DNA from 3 places in the Arthrobacter sp. CJ23 genome. Region 1 is predicted to be linked to each of the others. Evidence: riboswitches for the same ligand, from Rfam matches in the RefSeq annotation. Region 1 holds a riboswitch; each other region holds the start of a gene.
What was found. A riboswitch is a leader RNA that binds a small molecule or an ion and turns the genes downstream of it on or off. The one in region 1 is predicted to bind cyclic di-AMP.
Positions count from the first base shown of each region.

Region 1 (7,667 bases):
GTGGGCGAGTAGCCGAAGGTCCGCAGCACTTCATCCACGGTGTCCCGGATGACGGGGATCTGGAGGGCCGAACGGGAGGCAGAGCTGGGAGCAAAGAGGCCAACGAAAGTGCGTTCGCCGCCGCGCGTGCCGTCACGGTTGACCGTGGCCAGGCTGATTTCGTCGAGGTAGGCCCGGCGCAGCACCGTCGAACGCAGACTCGACTTGGTCAAGGTCAGCGCCGGGGCTGTTCCCGTCCCCATGGAAGGTTTCGAAGCGGTGGCCGAGGCCGTGGCGGGTCCGTGGTGCGAAGCGTCCGCCGTACCCCGGAGCAGCCCTAGTCCGTGCCGGCCGCGGTATCCCAGGAACACGAAATTCCCGTCGTCCAGCCAGCGCAGCAACTCCTGGACCTCCCGCGCTGCGGGGACTGTCCGCGAGAGCTCGTCCAAGCCACGGACCTCGCCCGCCAGTTCCTCGTGAATGGCGGCGGTGTCCTCCGCCGCGGCCCGGACATCGCCCAGGACGGTCTGCAGCCGCTCAATGAGGCGCTCTGCGCTCGCCTCGTCCGGAAGCCGGGAAATCTCGACGGCGATCCAAGCCTCGGTGAGCGGTCCGCCGTCGTGCTGGTGCATGGGGGCGGAAGACACGGAAGGCGCGGCTTGCGCATGAACGTCGACGCCGGACGGCAGTCCCGTCCGCAGCGGTCCGCGGCGGACGTCCGTGAGTGCGTGGGTTATGGGGTCCCGGCTGACGCTGAACGTGGGATGGACCAGGAGGCGGATGGCGGCGTTGTCCCTGGCGATTTCCGCGGTGACGGACGGGACCAGATAGGGCATGTCGTCGGTGACGATCGCCACGAGGCTGGCATCGGCCTCGTTCAGTATGCCGATCACGGCCTGGCCGGGAGTCCGCCGTTCCGCCAACGATCGGTGGTACCGTGCCCGTTCCAGGAGCGTATCCGCCGTGTAGTTGCGGATATCGTCATCGGCCACGTGCTCGTAGTAGTCGGTCAGGAATCCTTCCGCCGTTCGGATGGATCCGCCGCCCTGGGCGTGGTCCGCGGGCTCGATCCTTGGTGACATGTCGCTGCGCCTCCGCCACGCAAGGAGCGGCCGTGCTGTTGCGGTCGGCGAATCCTTGCGCCTGCTTTCATGATGGCTGGCCCAGGGCAGGCAGTCCACTCCTTCAGTGCACCGCGTGGGCGGCGGCGTCTCCGCGTGCCCGGGAGCCATGGCTCCCTTCAGACGTGGTGGCGGGATTCGAACCCGCGTGCGCTGCTTTGCAGGCAGCTCCCTGGCCTCTCGGGTACACCACGTGCAATGAGAGTAGGCAGGCCGCCGAGCCCGCTCCAAGAATGGTTGCGCCGGGTTGCCCAAGATTGAGCAGCGTTGCGCAGGGTTGCCTGTCGTGACGCCGCGGAGGCGCGGCGTCAATCTGCGCCAGCTACGCCAGCAGCGTGTTCACAAGCCGGGCCGCCACCTTGGCCGTGCGGGCGTCGATGTCGAACTCGGGGTTCAGCTCGGCCACGTCCAGGTGCAGCAGCTTCCCGCTCGCGGCCACCTGCCGGCACACGGCGCTGATGACGGGAAGGGGCACGCCGTACGCAGCGGGTGCGCTGACGCCAGGCGCCACGGACGCCGGCAGCACGTCCAGGTCGATCGTCAGGTACAGGACGTCCACACCCGCCAGGAAATCCGCCACGAAGGCCTCAACGGATTCCGGCGAGCAATCCTCGTCCAGCAGGTATTTCACGCCGAGCCGGTCCGCGGTGTCGAAGAGCGTGCGGGTGTTGTTCGGTTCGGAGATTCCGACGACGGCGTAGTTCAGTCCGCGTCCCGCGGCGGCTTCCGCGTGGGCCATCTGGAGGAACGGGGTGCCGGAGCTGGGCACTGGCTCGTCGCGCAGGTCGAAGTGCGCGTCCAGGTTCAGCACACCCAGCCGCTTCCCCCGCACCGTCTCGGAACCGGCAACGCCAAGGTAGCTGGCAAACGCGGTCTCGTGGCCGCCGCCGAGCACCACGGTGAGGCTACCGGCGTCGAGCAGTCCCGAAATGGCGCGTCCGGCACGCTCTTGGCCAGCCTCCAGCGAGTCGTCCTCCACAACCACGTCACCGGCGTCGAACACGTCACGGTCCAGGTGGTAAGCCAGCGGTCCCAGCGCGGCACGAATAGCGGCAGGAGCCGCAGCGGCACCCACACGGCCCTGGTTGCGGAGGACGCCGGCGTCGCTGCAGAAACCCAGCACGACGGCGGGCCGCAAGGCCGCGGCGGCCACTGCGGAAGTGTGCGGCGCAATGGCCTGCCACCAGCGGCGGTGGGCGTCGCCGTCGCCGTCGAAACGGCCGGTCCACGGCGTGGGGGTGACATCTACGGTGAGCACGCTGGTTTCCATGCTTCAAGCACACCCGAACCTGGACATGAAAACTACCTGTCCAGCGCCGCGAGTGTCTGGAACTCCGGACTCACCTACTTGATGCCCAGGATTTCCTCTACGGTGCCGATGCCGAAGAACAGCAGGAACGCCGCGGCCACGGCCCACATCAGCGGGTGCACCTCGCGGGTGCGGCCCTGGAAGGAGCGGATCAGGACGTAGGAGATGAAGCCGGCGCCCAGGCCGTTCGCGATCGAGTACGTGAACGGCATGAGGGCGATGGTGAGGAACGCCGGGATGCCGACGCCCCAGTCCTGCCAGTCGATCTTGCCCACCTGGGAGACCATCATGAAGCCGACCACCACCAGGGCGGGGGCCACGGCCTCGAACGGGACCAGGTTGATGAGCGGGGTGAAGAACATGGCCACGATGAACAGCAGGCCGGTGACGATCGACGCGAGGCCGGTCCGGGCGCCTTCACCGATGCCCGCGCCGGACTCCACGAAGATCTGGTTGGAAGAGACGGAGGTGCCGCCGCCCACGATCGCGCCGAGGGCATCCACCTGGAGGACGCGGTCCACGTTGGGGATGTTGCCGTGTTCGTCCACGGTGCCGGCCTCGTTGGCCAGGCCCACCATGGTGCCCATGGCGTCGAAGAAGATGCTCAGCAGGATCACGAAGGCCAGGAGGGTCGCGGCCACGAAGCCGAGGTGCTCGAAGGCGCCGAAGGGGTTGGCCTTGCCGATCAGGGACAGGTCCGGGGCGCCCCACTCCGAGAGGGTGGGTGCCACGAGGGACCAGCCGCGCGGGTTGGCGGTGGTGCCGTCGAAGCTGGGGCCGATGTGCAGGGTGAATTCAAGGATGGCGGCCAGCGCGGTGGAGGCCACGATGCCGATCAGGATGGCGCCGCGGACCTTCCGGACCACCAGGGCGATGGTCAGGACCAGGCCCACCGCGAACACCAGGGTGGGCCAGCCAAGCAGCTTGCCGTCCACGCCCAGGCCCAGGGGCACCGTGGTGCCGGCGGCGTCCGGGATGCGGCGCACGAAGCCGGCGTTGACCAGGCCGATCAGCGCGATGAACAGGCCGATGCCCACCACGATCGCCGTCTTGAGCGCCTCCGGCACGGCCTTGAACACGGCGGTGCGGAAGCCGGTGAGCACCAGGATGAGCATGGTCAACCCGGAGAGCATCACCAGGCCCATCATGTCCGGCCAGGTCAGCCCCGGGTGCGAGGCCACCGTGACGGCCACGAAGGCGTTGACGCCCAGCCCGGTGGCAACCGCGAACGGGTGCTTGGCCCAGGCACCCATGAGGATGGTGAGGATGCCGGCCACGAAGGCCGTGGTGGCGGCAACGGCCGTGAAACCGAGCGACGCGCCGCTGGAGTCGGCCCCGGAGAGGATCAGCGGGTTCAGGACCACGATGTAGCTCATGGCAAAGAACGTGGCGAAACCGCCGCGGATTTCCCGCGAATAGGTGGAGCCGCGTTCCGAGATCTTGAAGTAGCGGTCGAGGGCGGAACCCTGCTTAAGCATGGATTGTCTCCGGGGGATTGGGGGAGTTTGCTCTCAAATCCTATGCCCGCCCGGATCGGCCGGCCGGGACATTCGCCTAGTCTGTAAGGAAGCCAACACTAGGAGTCACCACCCCATGCGTACCATCCGCCCGCTTCTGGCCGCCGTTGTCGCCGCTCTCACCTTCGCCGCGGCAGTGCTGTTTTCCGCGGCCCCGGCATCGGCCCACGACGTCGCCGAGTCCACCGCTCCGGCGAACGGTACCACCGTGGCTGCTGTCCCGGCGTCGGTCTCCATCACCTTCAGCAACAAGCCGCTGGCCATCGGCTCGGGCATCGCGGTCAACGCCGGCGGCGAAAACTGGGCGGACGGCGCCGTCGAGATCGTGGACAACGTGGTGACCCAGAAGCTGCGGCCCGGTGCCCCGGCCGGCACGTTCACCGTGGTGTGGCGTGTGGTCAGCTCCGATTCGCACCCCATCGAGGGAAGCTTCAGCTTCACCGCCTCCGCGGGGGGCACGACGCCGGGAACCGCCACTGCGGGCAGCTCGCCTTCCGCTTCGGCTCCCTCAGCCAGCGTCCCGACGGCGGGCACTGCAGCGCCGGGCTCCACCCCGGCACCGGGTACCGTCCCGGACGCCTCGCAGCCCTTCCCCTGGAGCATCGTGGGCTTCGCCGTGGTGGCCGCCGGCCTGCTGGTGTTCCTGGGTGTCACGGCGCGCCGCAAGCTGGCCCGCGGCGGCGACTCCGACGGCGAAAACGGGGGCAACGCCCCGGCCGAGTAACGGCAGAAGATGTCTCGATTCGGTCACTGCGACACGCCGAATCGACTCGCCTTGTTACTCAAATGTGACTTCCGGCCGCCTCTCGCGTACCGTTAAGGGCGTGCCTGTTGTCTTCGACAGGCGTTCCCGGCTGATTGCCTAGCTCTGCCGCAGACCGGGATCCGTTCGCAAAACACTTACCGGCAGAGACGGGGAACCCATTTTGGACCGCTTTCGAGCGGTCTTGGGGTGAAGCCGCACGCCACGCTGACAGCGGGGCTGCGGCCGGGTGACTCCCATCCGAATCCGACAGCTAACCTCGCAGGCATTGGGAGAGGCTCTTTCATGTCTTCACGCCATTTTCTTGCGCGCCGGAGCGCGTCCAATGTTCGCTCCAATCCCCTTGTTTCCATCTCCAAGGCAGTAGCCGGCAGCGCTGCAGGCGCAGGCCGCCAGGCCGCCGTGATCGTGGCCGCATCGGGCCTCGTCCTCGCAGGCAGCCTCGCCGCCCACGCAGCGGAGGCACCCGCCCAGCTTGAGTCCAGCACCCCCGTAGCTGCCCCGAAGGCAGTCGTAGAGGCCACCAAGCCGGTTGCGGCTGCCACAACGGCCACCGTTTCCTTCGAGCGTCCCGCCGTGGTTGCCCAGGCGGCGCCCGTGGTTGAGGCGCCGGCCCCCGTCGTCGAAGCCCCCGTGGCAGCAGCACCGGCACGGGCCACCGTTGCCGCTGCAGCGCCCGCCGCGGCACCGGCAGCAGCGGCCGCCCCGGTTGCGGCAGCTCCGGCCGGCAGCATCAACGCCGCCATGGTGGCCTCCGCCTACGCCCAGATCGGCATCTTCCAGGACTGCACCGCCATGGTGGAGCGGGCCCTGGGCTCGGCCGGCATCCACGTGGGCGACCTGGGCCCCATGCAGTTCCTGAACTACGGCACCGTGGTCAGCGACCCGCAGCCCGGTGACATGATCGTCCAGTCCGGCCACGTCGCCATCTACATCGGCAACGGCCAGGCCATCAGCGGCGGCATCAACGGCAACCAGACGGGCATCCACCCGATCAGCTGGCTCACCGCCACGGGTCCCATCACCTTCGTCCGCGCCGGCGCCTAACAGCCCGGGCTACGCGCCTGCTACGCCAGGGCCGGCACGGCGGCGAAGCTGCCGGTGAGGGCTGCCTGCACGCTGTCCGGGTACACCTTCGCGGAGATCGCCTGGCCCACCACCTTGGCCTGCCGCAGGACTTCCTTGGGCGTGGGGGTGATGAGCTCGCCTACGCCCACCAGGTGCATGCCGATGGCCCGCATGGCCGCAACGAAATTCTGGCCGAGGGCGATGCCCAGATCGGCGAGCATGCGGCGGAGCTGGCTCTGGCCGCACCGGGTGACAACGATGTGGTCCGCAAGCAGTACGCCCTGGACGGTGTGGACGGCCCACTGGCCCGTGGGGCAGGCGGCTGCGCTGTCCAGGCCGGCACCCAGCAGGCCGGGGACGGCGTTGATCCTGTCCAGGCGTACGGCCCGGGTGCTGTTGCGCACGTCCAGGCTGTGGCTGGCGGCGTAGTTCCGCAGGTGCCGCATGATTTCGCTGCGTTCCTGCATGGAGGCGGGGTCCGCGATGTCGCAGCGCGGCAGGAGACCGGTGGATGTTGAGACGGCTGCGGAGCCGAGGACGTCCAGGCCATCAACCACGATCGACCCCACGCCGTAGCGGCTGAGTTCGCTGGCCACGGCCAGGCCGGAAAGGCCGGCTCCGATGACTACGGTGGTGGTGTGCTCCATGCCGGAGACAGGCGTGTTTGGCACTTGCTTGGACCCTTCTTCGACTGTTGTGCTGACATCTCAACTCAATAGTGCGTCCGGGTCCCCAAACGGCCGCAACAAATGGCCGGGAGTGCTCTGCAGCACCCTTGCCGGCCATTCGGTGCATCGAACACTACAGAACTTTTCCGGCGCTGGATAGCCTCCGCGCGCAGCGGTTCCAGATGTTCATCTGGAGCGTAAACCCGTCCACGTGGCCATCCCCGAAAGGGCCTGTCCACTTACCATGCAGCCGTCTTGATTCGGCCCCGGCAACCGAGAATAGTGGGGATTGGAGGACAAACCTTCACTATTCCCCGGAGCGATCCGGTCCGCAGGCGAGGCCTCTGGCAGAATAGCCGCAACATCAGGCAGTAATGCGAGGAGGCGGGCCCCATGGACCAGCACGGCAAACATGAAGAGGAACCACAGGACGGCGATCCTGCCGTTGCGCCCGGCGGCATCGTGGTGGGCGTCGACGGTTCCGAACACGGCCAGTGCGCCTTGGTCTGGGCTGCCCGTGAGGCCGAACGCCGGCAGCTGCCCCTGCACATCGTGACTGCCTACTCGGTGCCCATCTTCGCGGCGTCAGGGCTGGACGGCGGCTATGCCACCGTGGACGATTCGGTCATCCGCGACGGCGCCGAGGCCATCGTCAAACAGGCCATGGACAAGGTCTCCGGTTACAGCGTCGACGTCGATGCTTCCGTGGAGAACGGCGACGCCGCCGGGGTGCTGCTCGAACTTTCCCGTTCCGCCGAGCTGCTGGTCTTCGGTACGCGCGGCCGGGGCGGCTTCGTGGGCCGGCTCCTGGGCTCCGTGAGCAGTGCCTTGCCCGCACACTCCAAATGCCCCACGGTCACCGTCCCGCTGTATTGCGCGGACCGGCTAGGCGAAAGCACCGATGACAGGCATATCAAGGCAGAGCACGCCAAGGACGGCCCCCGGACGGTGGAGAACGTCGTCGCCGTCGGCGTGGATGGTTCCGAGCAGGCCCGCGTGGCTGTCCTGGAGGCCGCCGCGCAGGCGGAACGCATGGGGGCCACCCTGCGGGTCATCTGCGCCGTGCCCCAGTACAGCGGATCACTCGCCTGGGTGCCCGCCCCCTTGGACCGTGAGGCACTGTTCAAGGACATCCGCGTCCAGCTGGACGCCGGCGTGGCCTGGATCCAGAGCCACTACCCCCGGCTGAACGTGGAAGCACAGCTCCTGGACGGCTCACCGGTGGACGTGCTGGTGGAGGCC
Region 1 covers NZ_CP102950.1:404,192-411,858, forward strand. The annotation lists gene NVV90_RS01750 (NAD-glutamate dehydrogenase) at 1-1,061, opposite strand, end outside; tRNA gene NVV90_RS01755 (tRNA-Cys) at 1,224-1,294, opposite strand; gene hutG (formimidoylglutamase) at 1,423-2,370, opposite strand; gene NVV90_RS01765 (NCS2 family permease) at 2,445-3,887, opposite strand; gene NVV90_RS01770 (copper resistance protein CopC) at 4,003-4,650, shown strand; cyclic di-AMP (ydaO/yuaA leader) riboswitch at 4,786-4,971, shown strand; gene NVV90_RS01775 (NlpC/P60 family protein) at 4,975-5,736, shown strand; gene NVV90_RS01780 (FAD-dependent monooxygenase) at 5,757-6,428, opposite strand; gene NVV90_RS01785 (universal stress protein) at 6,819-7,667, shown strand, end outside.

Region 2 (7,667 bases), 540 kb from region 1:
GTTGGAATTGCCCAGGCTGTCCACCACGTTCATGGTCACGGCCTGCTTGAGCCGGATGGCCTTGTGCAGCGTTTCCAGGCCAAGCTGCGCGCTCGCCTCGCCCGTGGCTTCCGCAGGGCGTTCCTGGCGCAGCACCGCGATCTGGGCGTCGACGTCGTCGTCAGGCGGCGCCGTCCGCGGCGCCGCATACAGCGGGCGGGCGCTGCCGGGCAGTGCGGTGGTCCGCTTCAGGCGCACGACGGCGGCCTCCGACTCTTGGAGGGTGGGCGAGAGGCCGAGTCCGCGCAGGACCCGGGCCACCTCGCGCGGGCTGGCGGTTGAGGTCAGGACGGTGGGCGCGATCCGGACCAGGCCAAGGACCGATGTGCCGTCCCCGTTCAGGAGATCCGCGATGGCCGATTCGTCGTCGCTCTGAATGAAGCTGGCGCTGCTGGCCACGCGCAGCCGCCCGTGCCGGGACGCCGTGTCCTGCACCAGATATTCCAACGGCTGCGGAACCTCCGTGGCGGAGTGCTCGCGCAGGAAGGCGAGCAGGGACTCGGCGTCGTGGCCGGCGTCGAGCGCCCGCCGCACTGAGTCCCCGGAGAAGCGGTAGATCGTGGCCGGGCCCTGCCCCTCGGCGTCGGCCATGAGCAGCAGTTTCCCGCTGATTTCCGGCGCCAGGTAGCCCGGTGCCACGGCCGTCAGGTCGGCCTGCAGCAGCACATGGCTGACAGCCGCCGGCAAATGCTCGCCGAGGATTTCCATGGCCTGCTCGGGCTGCCCGGCAGCGAGGGCCGAGCCCAGCTGGGTGAAGGCGCCGGAGCCCATCAGCCCCAACAGTTCGGCCTCCTGCAGGATGCCGCGCACCAGCGAACTGAACCGGCGGGACATCCGGGGCTGGGTCCATTCGGCCCGTTCCATCACGGCGGCGGTGTTCAGGACCGGGGCCCGCCCGTCGGCGGCGCCGGCCTCGACCGTCAGCTCGTCCAGGATTTCCAGAATCCGACGCCGGACCACAGGGGCATCGGGCCGCTGCGCCTCTGCGGACAGGGCGTTGATGGTGGTGCCGGCCGTACCGTGGTGCGTCGCGGAGGTGGACGCCGGGCCAGTGAGCGGCTGGCCCACCAGCGACGGCGCGCGTTCACTGGCAAGCCAGGCATTGACGAGCCACAGCCACTGCTCCTGGCGGGGGAGGCCCAGCCATTCCAGCGACGGCGGCTGCACCCAGGTGGAGGTGTCGACGTCGAGCCGGAGCAGCCCGGACAGGGCACAGATTTCCAGGAGAACGGCCGTCTCGTGCATCCCGTAGCGCATGGCCTCGGCGAGGCGCTTGAGTTCGCGCACACCCACGCCGCCGCTGCGCAGCGTCGCCAGGGGCTGCTCACGGACGGCGGCCAGCAGTTCACCGGTGAGCCGCAGGGTTTCCGCAATGGCACCCATCGCGGCGTTCCGGCGCAGGGCAGCGCTGGTGCTGCCGAGCTCGGGGACGGGCGGGGCCAGGGTGAAATGGTCCACGATGGCGCCCCCGCGCAGGGCAATCCCCACGCTGTGCGGAAGCTCGACATGCGCGGCGTCAAGGGGCACCAGCAGGCCGCGTGCCAGCAGCCAGTCCACCGGTCCGACGTCGGCGTTTTCGTGGACGACGGACGCACGCCGCTGCGCCTGCGGAACGGCGCCCATCGCCCAGCTGCCGAACTTGTCAAGCAGGCCCCTAGTGCGCTCCGGGGCGTGCGCCAGGATCTCCTGCACGCTTTCGGGGCTGGACGTCCAGCGCTGCAAGGCCAGGGCCGCGTCCATCGGGGTGCTGGCGGCGTGGATGCCAGCGCCGCTCTGGTGGAGTTCGGCCACCAGATGGACCACGCGCTGGGCGAACGCGGGCTGCAGCCGGACCAGCTCGGTGTAGCTGCGGCCCAATCCTGCAGGATAGATGCCGATGACGTCCCTGAGGCTGCCCACGGGCAAGTAGAAGCGCTGCCGGGTGGTGCCGTGGGCGGCGGCCCCGGCCGGCGGCTCGGCCCGGTGGACCAGCGCCAGTTCCTGGAGCTTGGCCAGGATCGGTTCGATGGCCGCGATCGTGGCACCGGCAATGACCTTTTTCAGTCCCGCAGCGGAGGCGCTGTGCCCGGTATCGGTGTTGGTGCACAGGTGCAGCGTTTCCAGGACCTGCATCTCGGGTTTGTTGAGCCGTTCCAGGGCCCGCTGCACACTGACGCGGGCACTTGCGCGTGCGGCCAGGGCCGCGAAATCCGGCGCCATTGGCGACATCAGGTCCGGCCGGGCGGCAAACAGGGCCCGCAGCGAGTTGTCGCTGCGTGCCTCCAGTTCCTTGCTGAGCGCGCGTATAAGGGACATCACTCCAACGTTACCGCCACGCGGTCCCCTAAGCCCTTTGTCAGGCTGACGTTATTGTCGTCGCCGGCGCCGCACATCATCCAGGATCAGCACGATCATCAGGATGAACGCGAGCGGCAGTCCGTACAGGGCCGTGGATGTTACCCAGACGGGGGCCGCCCCGCCACCGAAGGCAATCGCCATGACGGCGGCAACAGCCGCCAGCGACAACACCGCGACGACGGCGGCAATGATCATGAGGGGGCGGCGGTAGCCGGTGGATGTCATGCCTCAAACGCTAACAGCCGCGGCCCGCCGGCGTCCGCCGCCGGGTGCCCGTGCCCCCGCTTCCGCGCCGCAAAGCGGGATTACGGGGCAAGGCAGGATAACCTTGAAGGAACAGACCAACACGGACCGAGCTGCCACCCTTGTACCCGCACTACCCTGCGGATGCGGTGGCGGCCCGGCGTGTCTCCCAAGCAAGAACGAAGAAGGTTGATTACGTGCCTACCGGCAAGGTCAAGTGGTATGACAAGGACAAGGGATTCGGATTCCTCGCAGCCGAGGATGGCCAGGAAGTATTCCTGCCCAAGACGTCCCTGCCCGCAGGAGTAACGGAACTGAAGGCCGGCACCCGCGTGGAGTTCGGCGTGGCCGATGGCCGCCGCGGCGCCCAGGCCCTGGGTGTCCGGGTCCTGGAGAAGACGCCGTCCGTTGCCAAGGCCAAGCGTGTGAACGCCAAGGACCTGGCCCCCATGGTGCAGGACCTCGTCACCGTGCTGGACAACCTCTCCGGCTCGCTGTCCGCCGGCAAGTACCCCGAAGGCAACAAGGGCAAGGCCATTGCGATGGCCCTGCGCAAGGTTGCCGACGAGCTGGACGCTTAGGCCTGCCATGACTTCGGAATCCGCAGAGAGCACCCCGGCAGACGCAGCCACCGCAGCAACTGCCCCCGCCGCAGCAGCACAGGCTCCTGACGCCGGGGCCGGCTCTGCGCGGAAGGCCGGTGCCGGCAAGGCCAGCACCGCCAAGGCCAGTGCCGGGAAGAGCAGTGCAGACAAGCCCCGCGCCGGGGTTCCCGTGTGGCGCGTTGGAAAGCCGGACGCCTTCCTGGCGGCCGCCGTCGACGCTGCCCGCGAGGCAGTGGCCACCATTGCCGGGCCCGGCGAGATCGGCGCGCACCTTGCCGCCAAGTCCGAAGGCGACCGCGTGGTCACGCACCTCTTCGAGTCGCGGCTCAGCGGCTACCTCGGCTGGCAGTGGTACGCCGTGGTGACCCGCAATTCGCGCTCCAAGATTGTCACAGTCAGCGAACTCGGACTGCTGCCCTCCGAGGACTCCATCCTGGCCCCGGAATGGATTCCGTGGGCGAAGCGTGTCCGCCCGGAAGACGAGACCCCCGTGGTCGAGGAGTCGGTCGAAGGGCCCGCAGGGGAAGCTGTCGAAGAGATTGCCGCGGAAGCAGCGGATGGCGAAGGGCCCGACGCCGGCGCTGCCGCCGTCGAGCCTGACGACGAAGACTTTGACGAGGACTCTGACGACGAAGACTCCGCTGACGAAGACCCTGACGACGAAGAAGACTTCGACGAGGATGACGACGACGCAGCCGCGGCCGAATAGCAGTTGATGGCTGTGCGGGGTGGGTCTCGTCTGGATCATCCGGGCACGGTGGCTGCGGCTCCGCTTCGACCGCCGGGCCGGCGGACTGCGCTTCTTCCGCGTTGAGTCCCTGGAGCACCCCCCGGAGGCGCTAACGACGACGGCGCCGCCCGGGATTCGCACCCGGACGACGCCGACCAGCCCTGACCGCGGAAGCCCGCGCAGAGCGCTACTTGCGCAGTTCGCCCACCACGTAGTCGATGCTGGCCAGCAGCGCCGAGACATCGTCCGGGTCGATGGCCACGAACGTGGCGATGCGCAGCTGGTTGCGGCCCAGCTTGCGGTACGGCTCGGTGTCCACGATGCCGTTGGCGCGCAGCACCTTGGCGATCGCGGCGGCGTCGATGGAGTCGTCGAAGTCGATGGTGGCGATGACGTTGGAGCGGTCCTCGGCCTTGGCCACGAACGGGGTGGCGTACTCGGAGGCCTCGGCCCAGGAGTAGATCCGGCCGGCGGAGTCAGCGGTGCGTCCGGCGGCGAAGTCCAGTCCGCCGTTGCTGTTGAGCCACTGGACCTGGTTTTCGAGGGTCACCAGGGTGGAGAGCGACGGGGTGTTGTAGGTCTGGTTCAGCTTGGAGTTGTCGATGGCGGTCTGGAGGTCCAGGAAGTCCGGGATCCAGCGGCCGCTTGCCTTGACGCGGGCGGCGCGTTCCAGCGCGGCGGGGGAGAAGAGGCCGATCCACAGCCCGCCGTCGGACGCGAAGTTTTTCTGCGGGGCGAAGTAGTAAACATCGGTCTCGGCAACGTCCACGTCCAGGCCGCCTGCCGCGGAGGTGGCGTCCACCAGGACCAGGGAACCGGCGTCGGCGCCTTCAACCCGCTTGACCGGGGCGGCCACACCGGTGGAGGTTTCGTTCTGCGGCCAGGCGTAGGCGTCCACGCCTGCCTCGGCCTGGGCAACCGGGCGGGTGCCGGGCTCGGACTTGATGATGGAGGAGGCGTCCAGGAACGGAGCTTTGTTGGTGGCCGAAGCGAACTTGGAGCCGAACTCGCCGAAGGACAGGTGCTGGGCCTTCTTTTCCACGAGGCCGAAGGTGGCGACGTCCCAGAAAGCGGTGGATCCGCCGACGCCGAGGACCACTTCGTAGCCTTCGGGGGCGCGGAAGAACTGGCTGAGGCCTTCGCGGACGGAGCCCACGAGGTTCTTGACCGGCGCCTGGCGGTGCGAGGTGCCCAGGATGGTTGCCGATGCGGCGGACAGCGCTTCGATCTGCTCGGGGCGGACCTTGGACGGGCCAGCGCCGAAGCGGCCGTCCTTGGGCAGCAGTGCGGCGGGGATGGTGATGCTGTTGTCGCTCACGTGTGGCTCCAATGGTGAAGTATCGGTCGAGATGGGTCGCGGCAGGTGGCATCGGCTGCCTCTTCGACTCCCCAATTCTGCCTGACGTCGCGGGCGCGCAGGAACCCGCGGTGTCATAGTCCGCCACGTGGAACACCCGATGTCCACAGGGTGGTCAGGCACCCCGGCGAAATTATCCAGACTAATTCTAAATAAGCTAGGCTGGGGGTTGGCGTCCAAGGGGCCCGGGCTGAGTACCGAAGCCCACCGCCGGGACGCGGTACGGTGGAAATTACGCAAATACTGCGTTCGAGGAGCTGAGCTGGATGACGGATCTGATCGATACCACTGAGATGTATCTTCGGACCATTTTGGAGCTTGAAGAAGAGAACATCGTGGCACTGCGTGCACGCATTGCCGAACGGCTGCGCCACTCTGGCCCTACCGTCTCCCAGACCATCGGCCGCATGGAACGCGATGGCCTGGTGGTGGTCAGCAACGACCGCCACCTTGAGCTGACCGAAACGGGCCGCAAACGCGCCACCGAGGTCATGCGCAAGCACCGCCTTGCCGAGCGGCTCCTGGCTGATGTGATCGGCCTGGACTGGGCTTACGTCCACGACGAAGCCTGCCGCTGGGAACACGTGATGAGCGAGCGCGTGGAGCGCCGCCTCTACGAACTCCTGGGCCACCCCACCGAATCCCCCTACGGGAACCCGATTCCCGGCCTCGAGGCGCTGGGCGGAAGCGCGGGCAAACTGTTCTCCGAGGGCGTCATCAACCTGATCGACGCCATGGACGGCTACGCGGCGGATTCCCGCGTGGTGGTCAGCCGGCTTGCCGAGCCCATCCAGGTGGAGCCCGAGCTTCTGGTCCAGCTCGACGAGGGCGGCATCCGCCCCGGCGCCAAGATCTCCCTGGAGCGCGTGGGGGAGTACATCTCCGTCCGCGTGCCCGACATCGAGGGCGCGCTGGAGCTGCCGCCCGAGGTCGCGGCCCACGTCTTCGTTACCGTCAGCTAGGCCGGCCGCCAGGCAGCTGGCCATGCGGGCTGACCCGCCGCGGACGCTGTGGCCCCATGGCAGTGATGCATCACCTGCAGGGGTGTCCGATGTGCGCGCCGAGGCCATGTGACCTGCGGTTTTGCCCGAAAGCTGCTATGGACGGTGTGCTGACGCCGCCTGCCGAAAGATAACGAAATTATTACCGCGCACCTTAATCACCTATAGTTGACTACTAGCGCCGATATCAAAGCGTTACCTGATCTGGAGCCGAGCTCTGCCAGCGGATCAGGTGTGTCACCCACTACTGGCAGAGGCGGAGGAACCACAAGCGGCTGTCTAAAGAAGCAGCCTTGGGGTGAAGTCCGCAGCAGAAGTGCCCACCAACGAAGGTCCCTCCGGGGATACCTCTGTGCCGTGTGTCCTTCGTGCGGACCGGGTCTTTGAACTCTCTGACCCGAATCCGACAGCTAACTTCGCAGGCTATCCAGAGAGGAAACACTTTTGAGCACGCAAAACGTCAGGGGTCGCCGCCGCTCGCCGGATCCCGTTGCTGAGGTGCGGACCGCCAGAGTTGTCTCGGCGCAGGACCGCCCCCGCGACCCGCACCGCGAGGTACGCCGCCGCAAGGGCGCACTGCGCCAGGTGGCCGACTTCGCGGCAGCCAGCGGCGTAGGACAGAAGGCCGGCGTTGCTCTCGCTGCCACCGGACTGGCCCTGACCGTGGCGTTGCCCGCCACAGGCCCCGTGATGGCCACCTCCGAATCGGGCCAGGCCGTGTCGGCCATGTCAGCGGGCAGCCAGCCCGCCGTCTCCGCTGCGGCAACGGCGAAGATCGACTTCAGCCGCGCGGCGGTCGCCACCAAGGCAGACCCGGACGGCAAGCTCAAGCAGCTCCTCAGCGCACAGTCCGCAGGTTCCATCCAGCGTGCTTCCTCCCTGGGCACCCTTGGCAGCCCCCTGGACTCGCTGGTCACCGCTTCGCCCTTCGGCTACCGCATCAGCCCGCTGACTGGCGGCGCCGGCGACTTCCACCGCGGCCAGGACTTCGTGGCCCAGTGCGGCACCCAGGTCCATGCGGCCGCGGCGGGCAAGGTCACGTTTGTTGGCTGGCACCCCTATGGCGGCGGCAACCGGGTGGTAGTGGACCACGGCAACGGCCTGGAGACCACCTACAACCACCTGTCCTCCTTCACTGTCCAGATGGGCCAGACGGTCAACCGCGGCGACGTCGTGGCCCTCAGTGGCACCACCGGCGCCTCCACCGGCTGCCACCTCCACTTCGAGGTCCAGGTCAACGGCGAAGTCGTCGATCCCATGGGTTGGCTGTAACGATTTGAGGGTTGCCTCTCGGATGCTGGCAACGGTCCGTGATCTGAATGTGACATTCAGCTCCAACTGTTGTACCGTCTAAA
Region 2 covers NZ_CP102950.1:945,389-953,055, forward strand. The annotation lists gene NVV90_RS04315 (helicase-associated domain-containing protein) at 1-2,334, opposite strand, end outside; gene NVV90_RS04320 (hypothetical protein) at 2,386-2,601, opposite strand; gene NVV90_RS04325 (cold-shock protein) at 2,817-3,200, shown strand; gene NVV90_RS04330 (DUF3027 domain-containing protein) at 3,208-3,933, shown strand; gene serC (phosphoserine transaminase) at 4,142-5,272, opposite strand; gene NVV90_RS04340 (metal-dependent transcriptional regulator) at 5,578-6,273, shown strand; cyclic di-AMP (ydaO/yuaA leader) riboswitch at 6,511-6,752, shown strand; gene NVV90_RS04345 (M23 family metallopeptidase) at 6,757-7,584, shown strand.
Region 2: linked by a shared signal. The riboswitch ahead of NVV90_RS04345 (M23 family metallopeptidase) and the one ahead of NVV90_RS01775 (NlpC/P60 family protein) in region 1 are both predicted to bind cyclic di-AMP.

Region 3 (7,667 bases), 360 kb from region 1:
GGCAGCGTGGGCCATGCCCTGAACCTGATGCTCAACAACGTCTCCAACGCGCTCGAGGCCCGGCAGCAAAGCGAGACGAAGGTGCGCCAGTTCGTCGCCGATGCCTCCCACGAGTTGCGCACCCCGCTGACTGCCATCCGCGGCTACACCGAGTTGCTGCGCATGACGGAGACGTTCACCGATGACGGACGGAAGTCGCTGGCACGCGTCCAGAGCCAGTCCGAGCGCATGACCGCCCTGGTGGAGGACCTGCTGCTGCTGGCCCGCCTGGACGAGGGGCAGCCGCTCAAGCTGGCGGAGGTGGACCTCACACAGCTGGTCATCGAGACCGTCAGCGACGAGAAAGTCATGGCCCCGGAGCATGTGTGGCAGCTCAACCTCCCGGACGAGCCCGTGACCGTCCGCGGCGACGCCAAGCAGCTGCACCAGGTCCTGGCGAACCTGCTGTCCAACGCACGCAAGCACACCGAGGCCGGCACCACGGTGGTCACCGGCGTCATGCTCTCGGCCGACGGCAGCGCCGTGGTCACCGTGACGGACAACGGGCCCGGCATTCCGGCGGAGTTCCAGGGCCGGATCTTCTCCCGCTTCGCCCGCGCCGACGCCGCGAGGTCGGGTTCCGAGGGGACGTCCGGGCTGGGCCTGTCGATCGTGGAGTCGATCGTGCACGCCCATGGCGGCAGCGTAGAAGTGACGTCCCGGCCGGGCCGGACAGAGTTCGCGCTCAGGCTGCCGGTGGCAAAGGCCGACGGCGGTCCGCGCCAATGAGTCGACGGACGGGGCAGGGCAGCAGAGCCCTGCTCCACGACGAGGTCCGTCCTCCGTGGAGACAGGACGTCGTTTCCTGGCTGCTGGGCTCGCCCGCGCCCGGAGAGCGCCTTTCCGTCCTGGACCTCGGCGCTGGGACAGGGCTGGGAAGCCGGACGATCGCGGCCCTGGGCCACACCGTAACTGCCATGGATACCGCGGAGGACATGCTTTCTGTGCTTGAAGCAGCGAGTCTTGGGCTTCCACCCGACATCGCCGGCCGCATCACGGCACGCCTCGGCTCGGCCGAACGTTTGCCTTTGGACGACCGCACCTTTGACGCCGTCGTCTGTCTTCAGGCCTGGCATTGGGTGGACCCGGCGTCAGCCGTCGCCGAATGCGACAGGGTCCTGGTTCCCGGAGGCATGGTCGGCCTGGCGTGGCACACTTGGGACCGATCCAAGGCCTGGGTACGGGACCTGGCCGCAATCGTGGAACCCGGCGGTGCCGCAAGGGATCAGACTGCTTCTGTTCCTTCGGCATTTGCCGGCCGTGGAGGCTTTGAACGCCGGCGATTCCCGTTCGACTACGAGCTGAATGTGGATCAACTGGTGCAGCTCGCCAGTTCCTGGACGTTCGTCTCCCAACGGCCTGAGCGGCAGGCCATCCTTGCGGAAGTCAGGCTATTGGGCGCCAAGGCTGCTTCGCCCCACACAGGGCTCCTCGCTTTCCCCCACGTCACGGACTGCTACCGCTTGCAGCGCCGGGCGACGGATCGGTGATGGGCGACGTTCGGCAACGGATTGCGCAAGGCGACGCACCGCCGTCGTGATCTCCGTTACCTAAATGTGACTTAAGAGGAAGGCTCCTGTACCGTCGAATGGGTGAGCCGACCGTTCCGGCGCACCTCCGGGCAGCCGCCGAGCTCTGCCACTGCCCGGATTCCGCTACTTCAAGGCAGAGACGGGGGACCCAGAGTCTCCGGGCCATTGCTTCCATACAGGCCCTAGGGGTGAAGCCGCAACGCCACGCGTGCGGCCGGATGACCTCATCCGAATCCGACAGCTAACTCCGCAGGCGCCGAGAGGTATACACCCATGTCTTCCAAGGATCAGTCGCGCCCTGAAGCGCGCCACCGCGGCGAAAACGCCGCCCCTCTGAGCAAGTCCCAGGCCGTTCTGAAGAACGCCGCCCGCGGCGGCAAGACCCAGCGCATGTCCGTGGTGGCAGGCGTCGTGGCCGCCCTGCTGGGCGCCGCATCCGTCGGCCAGGCCGCCGATGCAGCCTTCAAGGCCCCGGAGATCAGCCGCGTCTCGGCAACCCAGGCAACCGCGCAGGCGAACGTCTCGGGCCTCGACACCGAAATGGCCATCCTCAAGAAGGCTGCCGCCGAGAAGGCAGCAGCCGACAAGTCAGCAGCAGCGAAGGCCGCGGCGGACAAAGCCGCAGCTGACAAGGCTGCCGCCGAGAAGGCAGCGGCCGACGCCGCCGCGAAGCAGGCCGCCGACGCCGCTGCTGCCGCGGCTGCCGCAGCAGCAGCCGAGGCCGCCGTTCCGGTCGCCGTCGATGACCCCGCAGCCGCCAAGGCCTACGCCGCCAGCCAGCTGGCATCCTACGGCTGGGGCCAGGACCAGATGTCCGCCCTGAACATCCTCTGGGAAAAGGAATCCAACTGGCGCACCACGGCCACGAACGCTTCCAGCGGCGCCTACGGCATCGTGCAGTCCCTGCCCGCGTCCAAGATGGCTTCCGCCGGCGCCGACTGGGAAACCAACTACAAGACCCAGATCAAGTGGGGCCTGGACTACATCAAGGAGCGCTATGGCTCCCCCGCAGCCGCGCTGAGCTTCCACTACGCCAACAACTGGTACTAGGCCGGGCCCGCTGCGCACTGACTTTGGAAGGCCCGTTCGCTGGGGGAACGGGCCTTCCTGCATGTCCCGGCCCGGTTGATCCGGCAGGCGCCGGCACACCGACACAGGCCCCGGCGCAGATCCACAGTCACGGCACAGCTTGCGCCTAAATCCCGCTAATCTGGCGGCGTCACGCTGGATTCATGACTATCACAGACCACGCCCCGCGCACGGTGCCTGCACCCGTGGACACCCGCTCCGTGGTGCCCGTCCTGGATGTCATCATTCCCGTGTGCAATGATGCGAACCGTCTTGAGGCGTGCCTGCGGCAGCTCCACGGGCACCTGCTCGGCACCTTCCCGCACAGCTTCCGCATCACCGTGGCGGACATCGCCAGCACGGACCGCACCTTGACGGTTGCCGAACGCCTGGCACGGGAACTCCCTGAAGTCTCCGTGGTGCGCTTCGAGGAAACGGGCCGCGGCAACGCGCTGCGCCGGGTCTGGTTCGCCTCCCCCTCGCCTGTCCTGGCCTACCTGGACGTGGCACTGTCCACGGACCTCGCCGCGCTGGCGCCTTTGGTGGCACCACTGCTCTCCGGCCATTCGGAGGTGGCCATCGGCACGCGGCTGGCCCGCAGTTCCCGCGTGGTCCGCAGCCGCAAGAACAAGCTCATCTCCCGCAGCTACAAGCTGCTCTTGAGCTTGCTCATGGGCGCCCGATTCTCCGATGCCCAGTGCACCTTCAAGGCAATTCGCGGCGACGTCGCCCGCTGCATTCTGCCGCACACCGTGGACAACGCGTGGTTCTTCGACACGGAACTGCTGGTGCTGGCCGAGCGCTGCGGCCTGCGGCTGCACGAGGTTCCGGTCGACTGGACGGACGACTCCGACGTCGACGTCGTCCGCACCGCTGTGGCGGACCTGCGCGGCATGGTGCGGCTCACCCGGGATCTGCTCACCGGCCGCATTCCCGTCCCGGAGCTCCGCGCGGCACTGGCCCGCGGCCCGCTCCGCCCCGCTTAGCTTCCGGTTTAGCTTCCGCAGCGGGCGGACGCGGACTCAGTTGCCTGCCAGTCTTACGACGAGCTGATCAACGATGACGTCCGGCTCCGCGCTGATGTCCACGGCGATGAAGGCTTCGTCGGATTCGGGGGCTTCGAGCGTCGCCAGTTGGGACTGCAGGAGGCTGCTGGGCATGTATTCGTGGCTACGTCCGTTGATCCGCTCGGAAAGAACCGCGGGGTCACCCGAGAGGTAAACGAATACCAGGCCGGGCGCGTAGCTGCGGAGAAGGTCCCGGTACCGGCGCTTCAAGGCAGAACACGCGATGATGGCCGATCCGTCAGCGAGGGCCCGCCCGATTTCGGCGAGCCAAGGCAGTCTGTCCTCGTCCTCAAGGGGGATGCCGTTCGCCATCTTCGCCTTGTTCGCGGTCGGATGGTAGTCGTCCCCGTCGGCAAACGGGATGCCCAGCCGTTCGCCGAGCATCCCTCCGATGGTGGACTTGCCGCAGCCCGAGACGCCCATGACTACGAGTGGCGGGAGTTTGTTGTCCATTTTCGTTCTTGTCCTTGCTTGTTGCGCCGCAGGCCGCGCCCGCAGGCGCCGAAGCCACATTTCCTTCGAGCCTAGGCAGCCAGGGCCAAGCATGGATAAGACCTAAATTGCGTGGACGGATAAGCGTCCCTTATGGCCGGCCGGCCGCTCCCGCGCTTACGGCTCCGCCTCGGCCGCCCTCCGGACGGCCTCCACGGATTGCGCGACGTCGGCGGCGTCCGTGGACCAGTTGCTCACCGAGATCCGCAGGATGTCCCGCCCCCGCCATTCGGATCCAGACATCCACACCGCGCCTCCCGCCATGAGCCGCTGGGTGATGCGCCGCGTGCGCTCATCGCTGCCAAAGCTGACGGAGACCTGGGTGAAGACGACGTCGTTGAGGATCTCCACCCCTGGAATGCCGGACAGCCCCTCTGCCAACGCGCGGGCGTTGCGGGCCAGCCCTTCAACCATGGCGATGGTTCCCGAACGTCCCAGCTGCCGGAGGGCAGCCCAGACCGGGATGCCGCGGGCGCGGCGGGACATTTCGGGGACTTTCTCGAACGGGTCTCCGGGCCCGGCCTCGGTGGCGATCAAGTAGCTGGTGTGGACGCTGAATGCCCGCCTCACGGCATCCGGGCGTGAAACGATCGCCAACCCACAGTCGTAGGGAACGTTGAGGGTCTTGTGGGCATCCGTCGCCCAGGAGTCCGCTGTCTCCACTCCTGCCAGATGCTTGCCGAGCTCCGGACTCACCGCTGCCCACAAGCCGAAGGCGCCATCCACATGCACCCAGGCACCGCGATCGTGGGCCACGGCGACGGCTTCGGCCATAGGATCAAACGCCCCTGAATGCAGGTTTCCCGCCTGCAAGCACACCAGGGATGCCCCGGGCTGCTGGTCCATGGCGTCCGCGAGCGCAGCCGGCAGGATCCGCCCTTGCTGGTCCGTATGGACCGGAACACAAGACCCCAAGCCGAGATACCGCAGGGCCAGGTCCACCGCGGCGTGCCGTTCCCGGCCGGCAAACGTGGTGATTGGCGGCGCGCCGTTCAGCCCCAGGTCCGCGAGGTCCCAGCCGGCTTCATCCATCAGGTATTGGCGCCCTGCAGCGAGCCCCACGAAGTTGGCGGTAGTGGCTCCGGTGGTGAATCCGACGTCGGACCCCTCAGGAAGGTGCAAAAGGTCCAGCAACCACGCCGCGGCGGACTCCTCGATGGCGGCGGCGGCGGGCGTCGCGAAACGCAGGCCGGCGTTTTGGTCCCAGGCCGTGACCAGCCAGTCGGCCGCCATGGCGGCCGGCAGCGTCCCGCCCATGACCCAGCCATAGAACCGCCCGGACTGGATCGCCATCAAACCGGGCTCGGCCAATGCGGCGAGCTCGTCAACCACGTCGGCGGCATCGGTGGGTCCATCGGGGAGCCGCGGGGGGAGACTGGCGGCGACCTGATCGGCGTCGGACTCAGGACGGACAGCTCGCTCTGGGACGGACGCGAGCCAGTCTGTGGCGTGGGCCATGGCCCGTTCCAGTGCGGCACCATAGGCGTCCGGCAGCGCAGACATGCGGACAGCCTACTCCCGTGCACACGGGCGGAACAGGGTCAGATGGCGAGGCTGATGAGGTGACCGCCGTCGTCGTCCTTCACGGCGGTGACCGTGACGGCTGAGTAGTCCCGGATCCGCCACATGCCCGGCTCCAGTTCCCCTCCGGCGTCGCCCACCACAACGGTGCGCATCCCGGCCGCGCGGGCGGCGGCAATGCCCGCCGGCGCGTCCTCGAAAACCACGACGTCGGCGGGTCCGGCGCCCAGCAGCGCCGCGGCTTTGAGGTACCCCTCCGGATCCGGCTTGCCGCGCGTGACGGCCTCGGCGGTGACCGCCGTCGTCGGCATGGCAAGGCCGGCGGCCCGCATGCGGACGTCCGCCAGGATGCGGTCCGCGGAGGTGACCAGAGCGATGGCCTCGTCCGGAAGCGCCGCCAGCAGGGCGGTAGCGCCCGGAAGGGCGATGACGCCGTCCGTCCGTGTGCGCTCCATTTCGCCGAGCTCAGCGGTCAAGGCGGCAAGATCGGCGCCTGCGGGCGCGAACCTGCGGACCGTGTCCCCTGCCTGCACGCCGTGCGAGGTCCGCAGGATCTCCTCGATGTCCAGGCCATGGCGCTCGGCGAACTCGGTCCAAACTTGCTCCACAACCGCAGTGGAGTCCACCAACGTTCCATCCATGTCAAAGAGGACAGCACGGACGGTCAGCACGGCGGCTTGCTCGGCAGGATGGCTCATCCCTCCATCCTGCCGCATGGGGTGGTGATGGAGTGGACGTGTGACTAGCCGTTGGGCCGGCCCGGGAGGTACTGCACGGCCCATTTGTTGCCGTCCGGATCGGAGAAGTACACGAAGTGGCCCCAGTCCTGGATGTCCACATCGCTGACGTCCACGCCGTTGGCCTTGAGGTGGTCGTGGGCTTTGTGGATGTCGCTGACCACCATCTGCAGGCTGGGGGCAGTGCCCGGAGGGGCGTCGTTGAGCCCCTCGCCGATGCAGATGGAGCACGCGGAACCGGGCGGGGTGAGCTGCACGAAGCGGAGGCCGTCCATGGGCCGTTCGTCGTAGTCGGCGTTGAAGCCGACCTTGTTGACGTAGAAATCCTTGGCGACGTCCACGTCCGACACGGGCACAAACACAAGTTCAAGTTTCCAGTCCATGCGCCACAGGCTAGCGGCGGAGGCGGGAAAGCGGTAGAGGTCAATCGTTAGCCGCACGATGCTCCTGCCGGTCGCGGCGGCGGGCCTGGATCGCCTTTCACAGTCATACTTGGTTCAGATTCTGCAACGAGGAGTGCCATGACCACCCGCGATTTCACCTTCAGCAAGAAGCTCTTCCAATCGAGCGCACCGTTCTCACATTTCGTGCGGTCCGGCGACCTGGGCTTTGTCTCAGGCATCATCGCGCAGGATCCCCGAATGGGAGGGTTGGTTTCAGAGGATGTCTCCGCTCAGTGCCGTGCCATGATCGGGAATCTGTCAACGTTGCTCAACGAGGTCGGTCTCGGGCTGGAGAATGTACTTCGGACCACCGTCTATTTGCTTGACTATGCCGACTTCCATGACATCAATGCCGTCTACGCGGAGGAATTCACAGCGCCGTTTCCAGCCAGAACCACATTGCAGGTTGCCGGACTGCCACTCGGTGCCCGTGTGCAGATTGATGCTGTAGTCAGCGTTCCGTCCGCCGCCTGAGCAGACCCGGACTAGCGGGCCGGGCGGCTGGGCGTTTCGAGGCGTTCACCGTTGGGGCCCACATTCTTCCTGTTCTGCAGGTGCTCGGGCAACGGTGCAGGGTTCCCCGCGGCATCACGGTAGATCTGGGCTCCTCGCGTGCTTGGAGCCGTCGCTTGGGTCCCGTCTCTGGGACGGATCACGGTGCTCGGCTCCAGGCCGCCCGGATTCTTGGGCCGCCAGGAAGACACCTTCCACGCAGGGCCTGCCGCAATCAGCTCGAATTCCTGTTCGTAAACGTAGACCTCGTCGGGC
Region 3 covers NZ_CP102950.1:761,219-768,885, reverse strand. The annotation lists gene NVV90_RS03530 (HAMP domain-containing sensor histidine kinase) at 1-768, shown strand, start outside; gene NVV90_RS03525 (class I SAM-dependent methyltransferase) at 765-1,529, shown strand; cyclic di-AMP (ydaO/yuaA leader) riboswitch at 1,683-1,839, shown strand; gene NVV90_RS03520 (hypothetical protein) at 1,845-2,621, shown strand; gene NVV90_RS03515 (glycosyltransferase) at 2,804-3,625, shown strand; gene NVV90_RS03510 (gluconokinase) at 3,662-4,159, opposite strand; gene NVV90_RS03505 (pyridoxal-dependent decarboxylase) at 4,316-5,701, opposite strand; gene NVV90_RS03500 (HAD-IA family hydrolase) at 5,740-6,417, opposite strand; gene NVV90_RS03495 (VOC family protein) at 6,462-6,839, opposite strand; gene NVV90_RS03490 (RidA family protein) at 6,978-7,373, shown strand; gene NVV90_RS03485 (hypothetical protein) at 7,385-7,667, opposite strand, start outside.
Region 3: linked by a shared signal. The riboswitch ahead of NVV90_RS03520 (hypothetical protein) and the one ahead of NVV90_RS01775 (NlpC/P60 family protein) in region 1 are both predicted to bind cyclic di-AMP.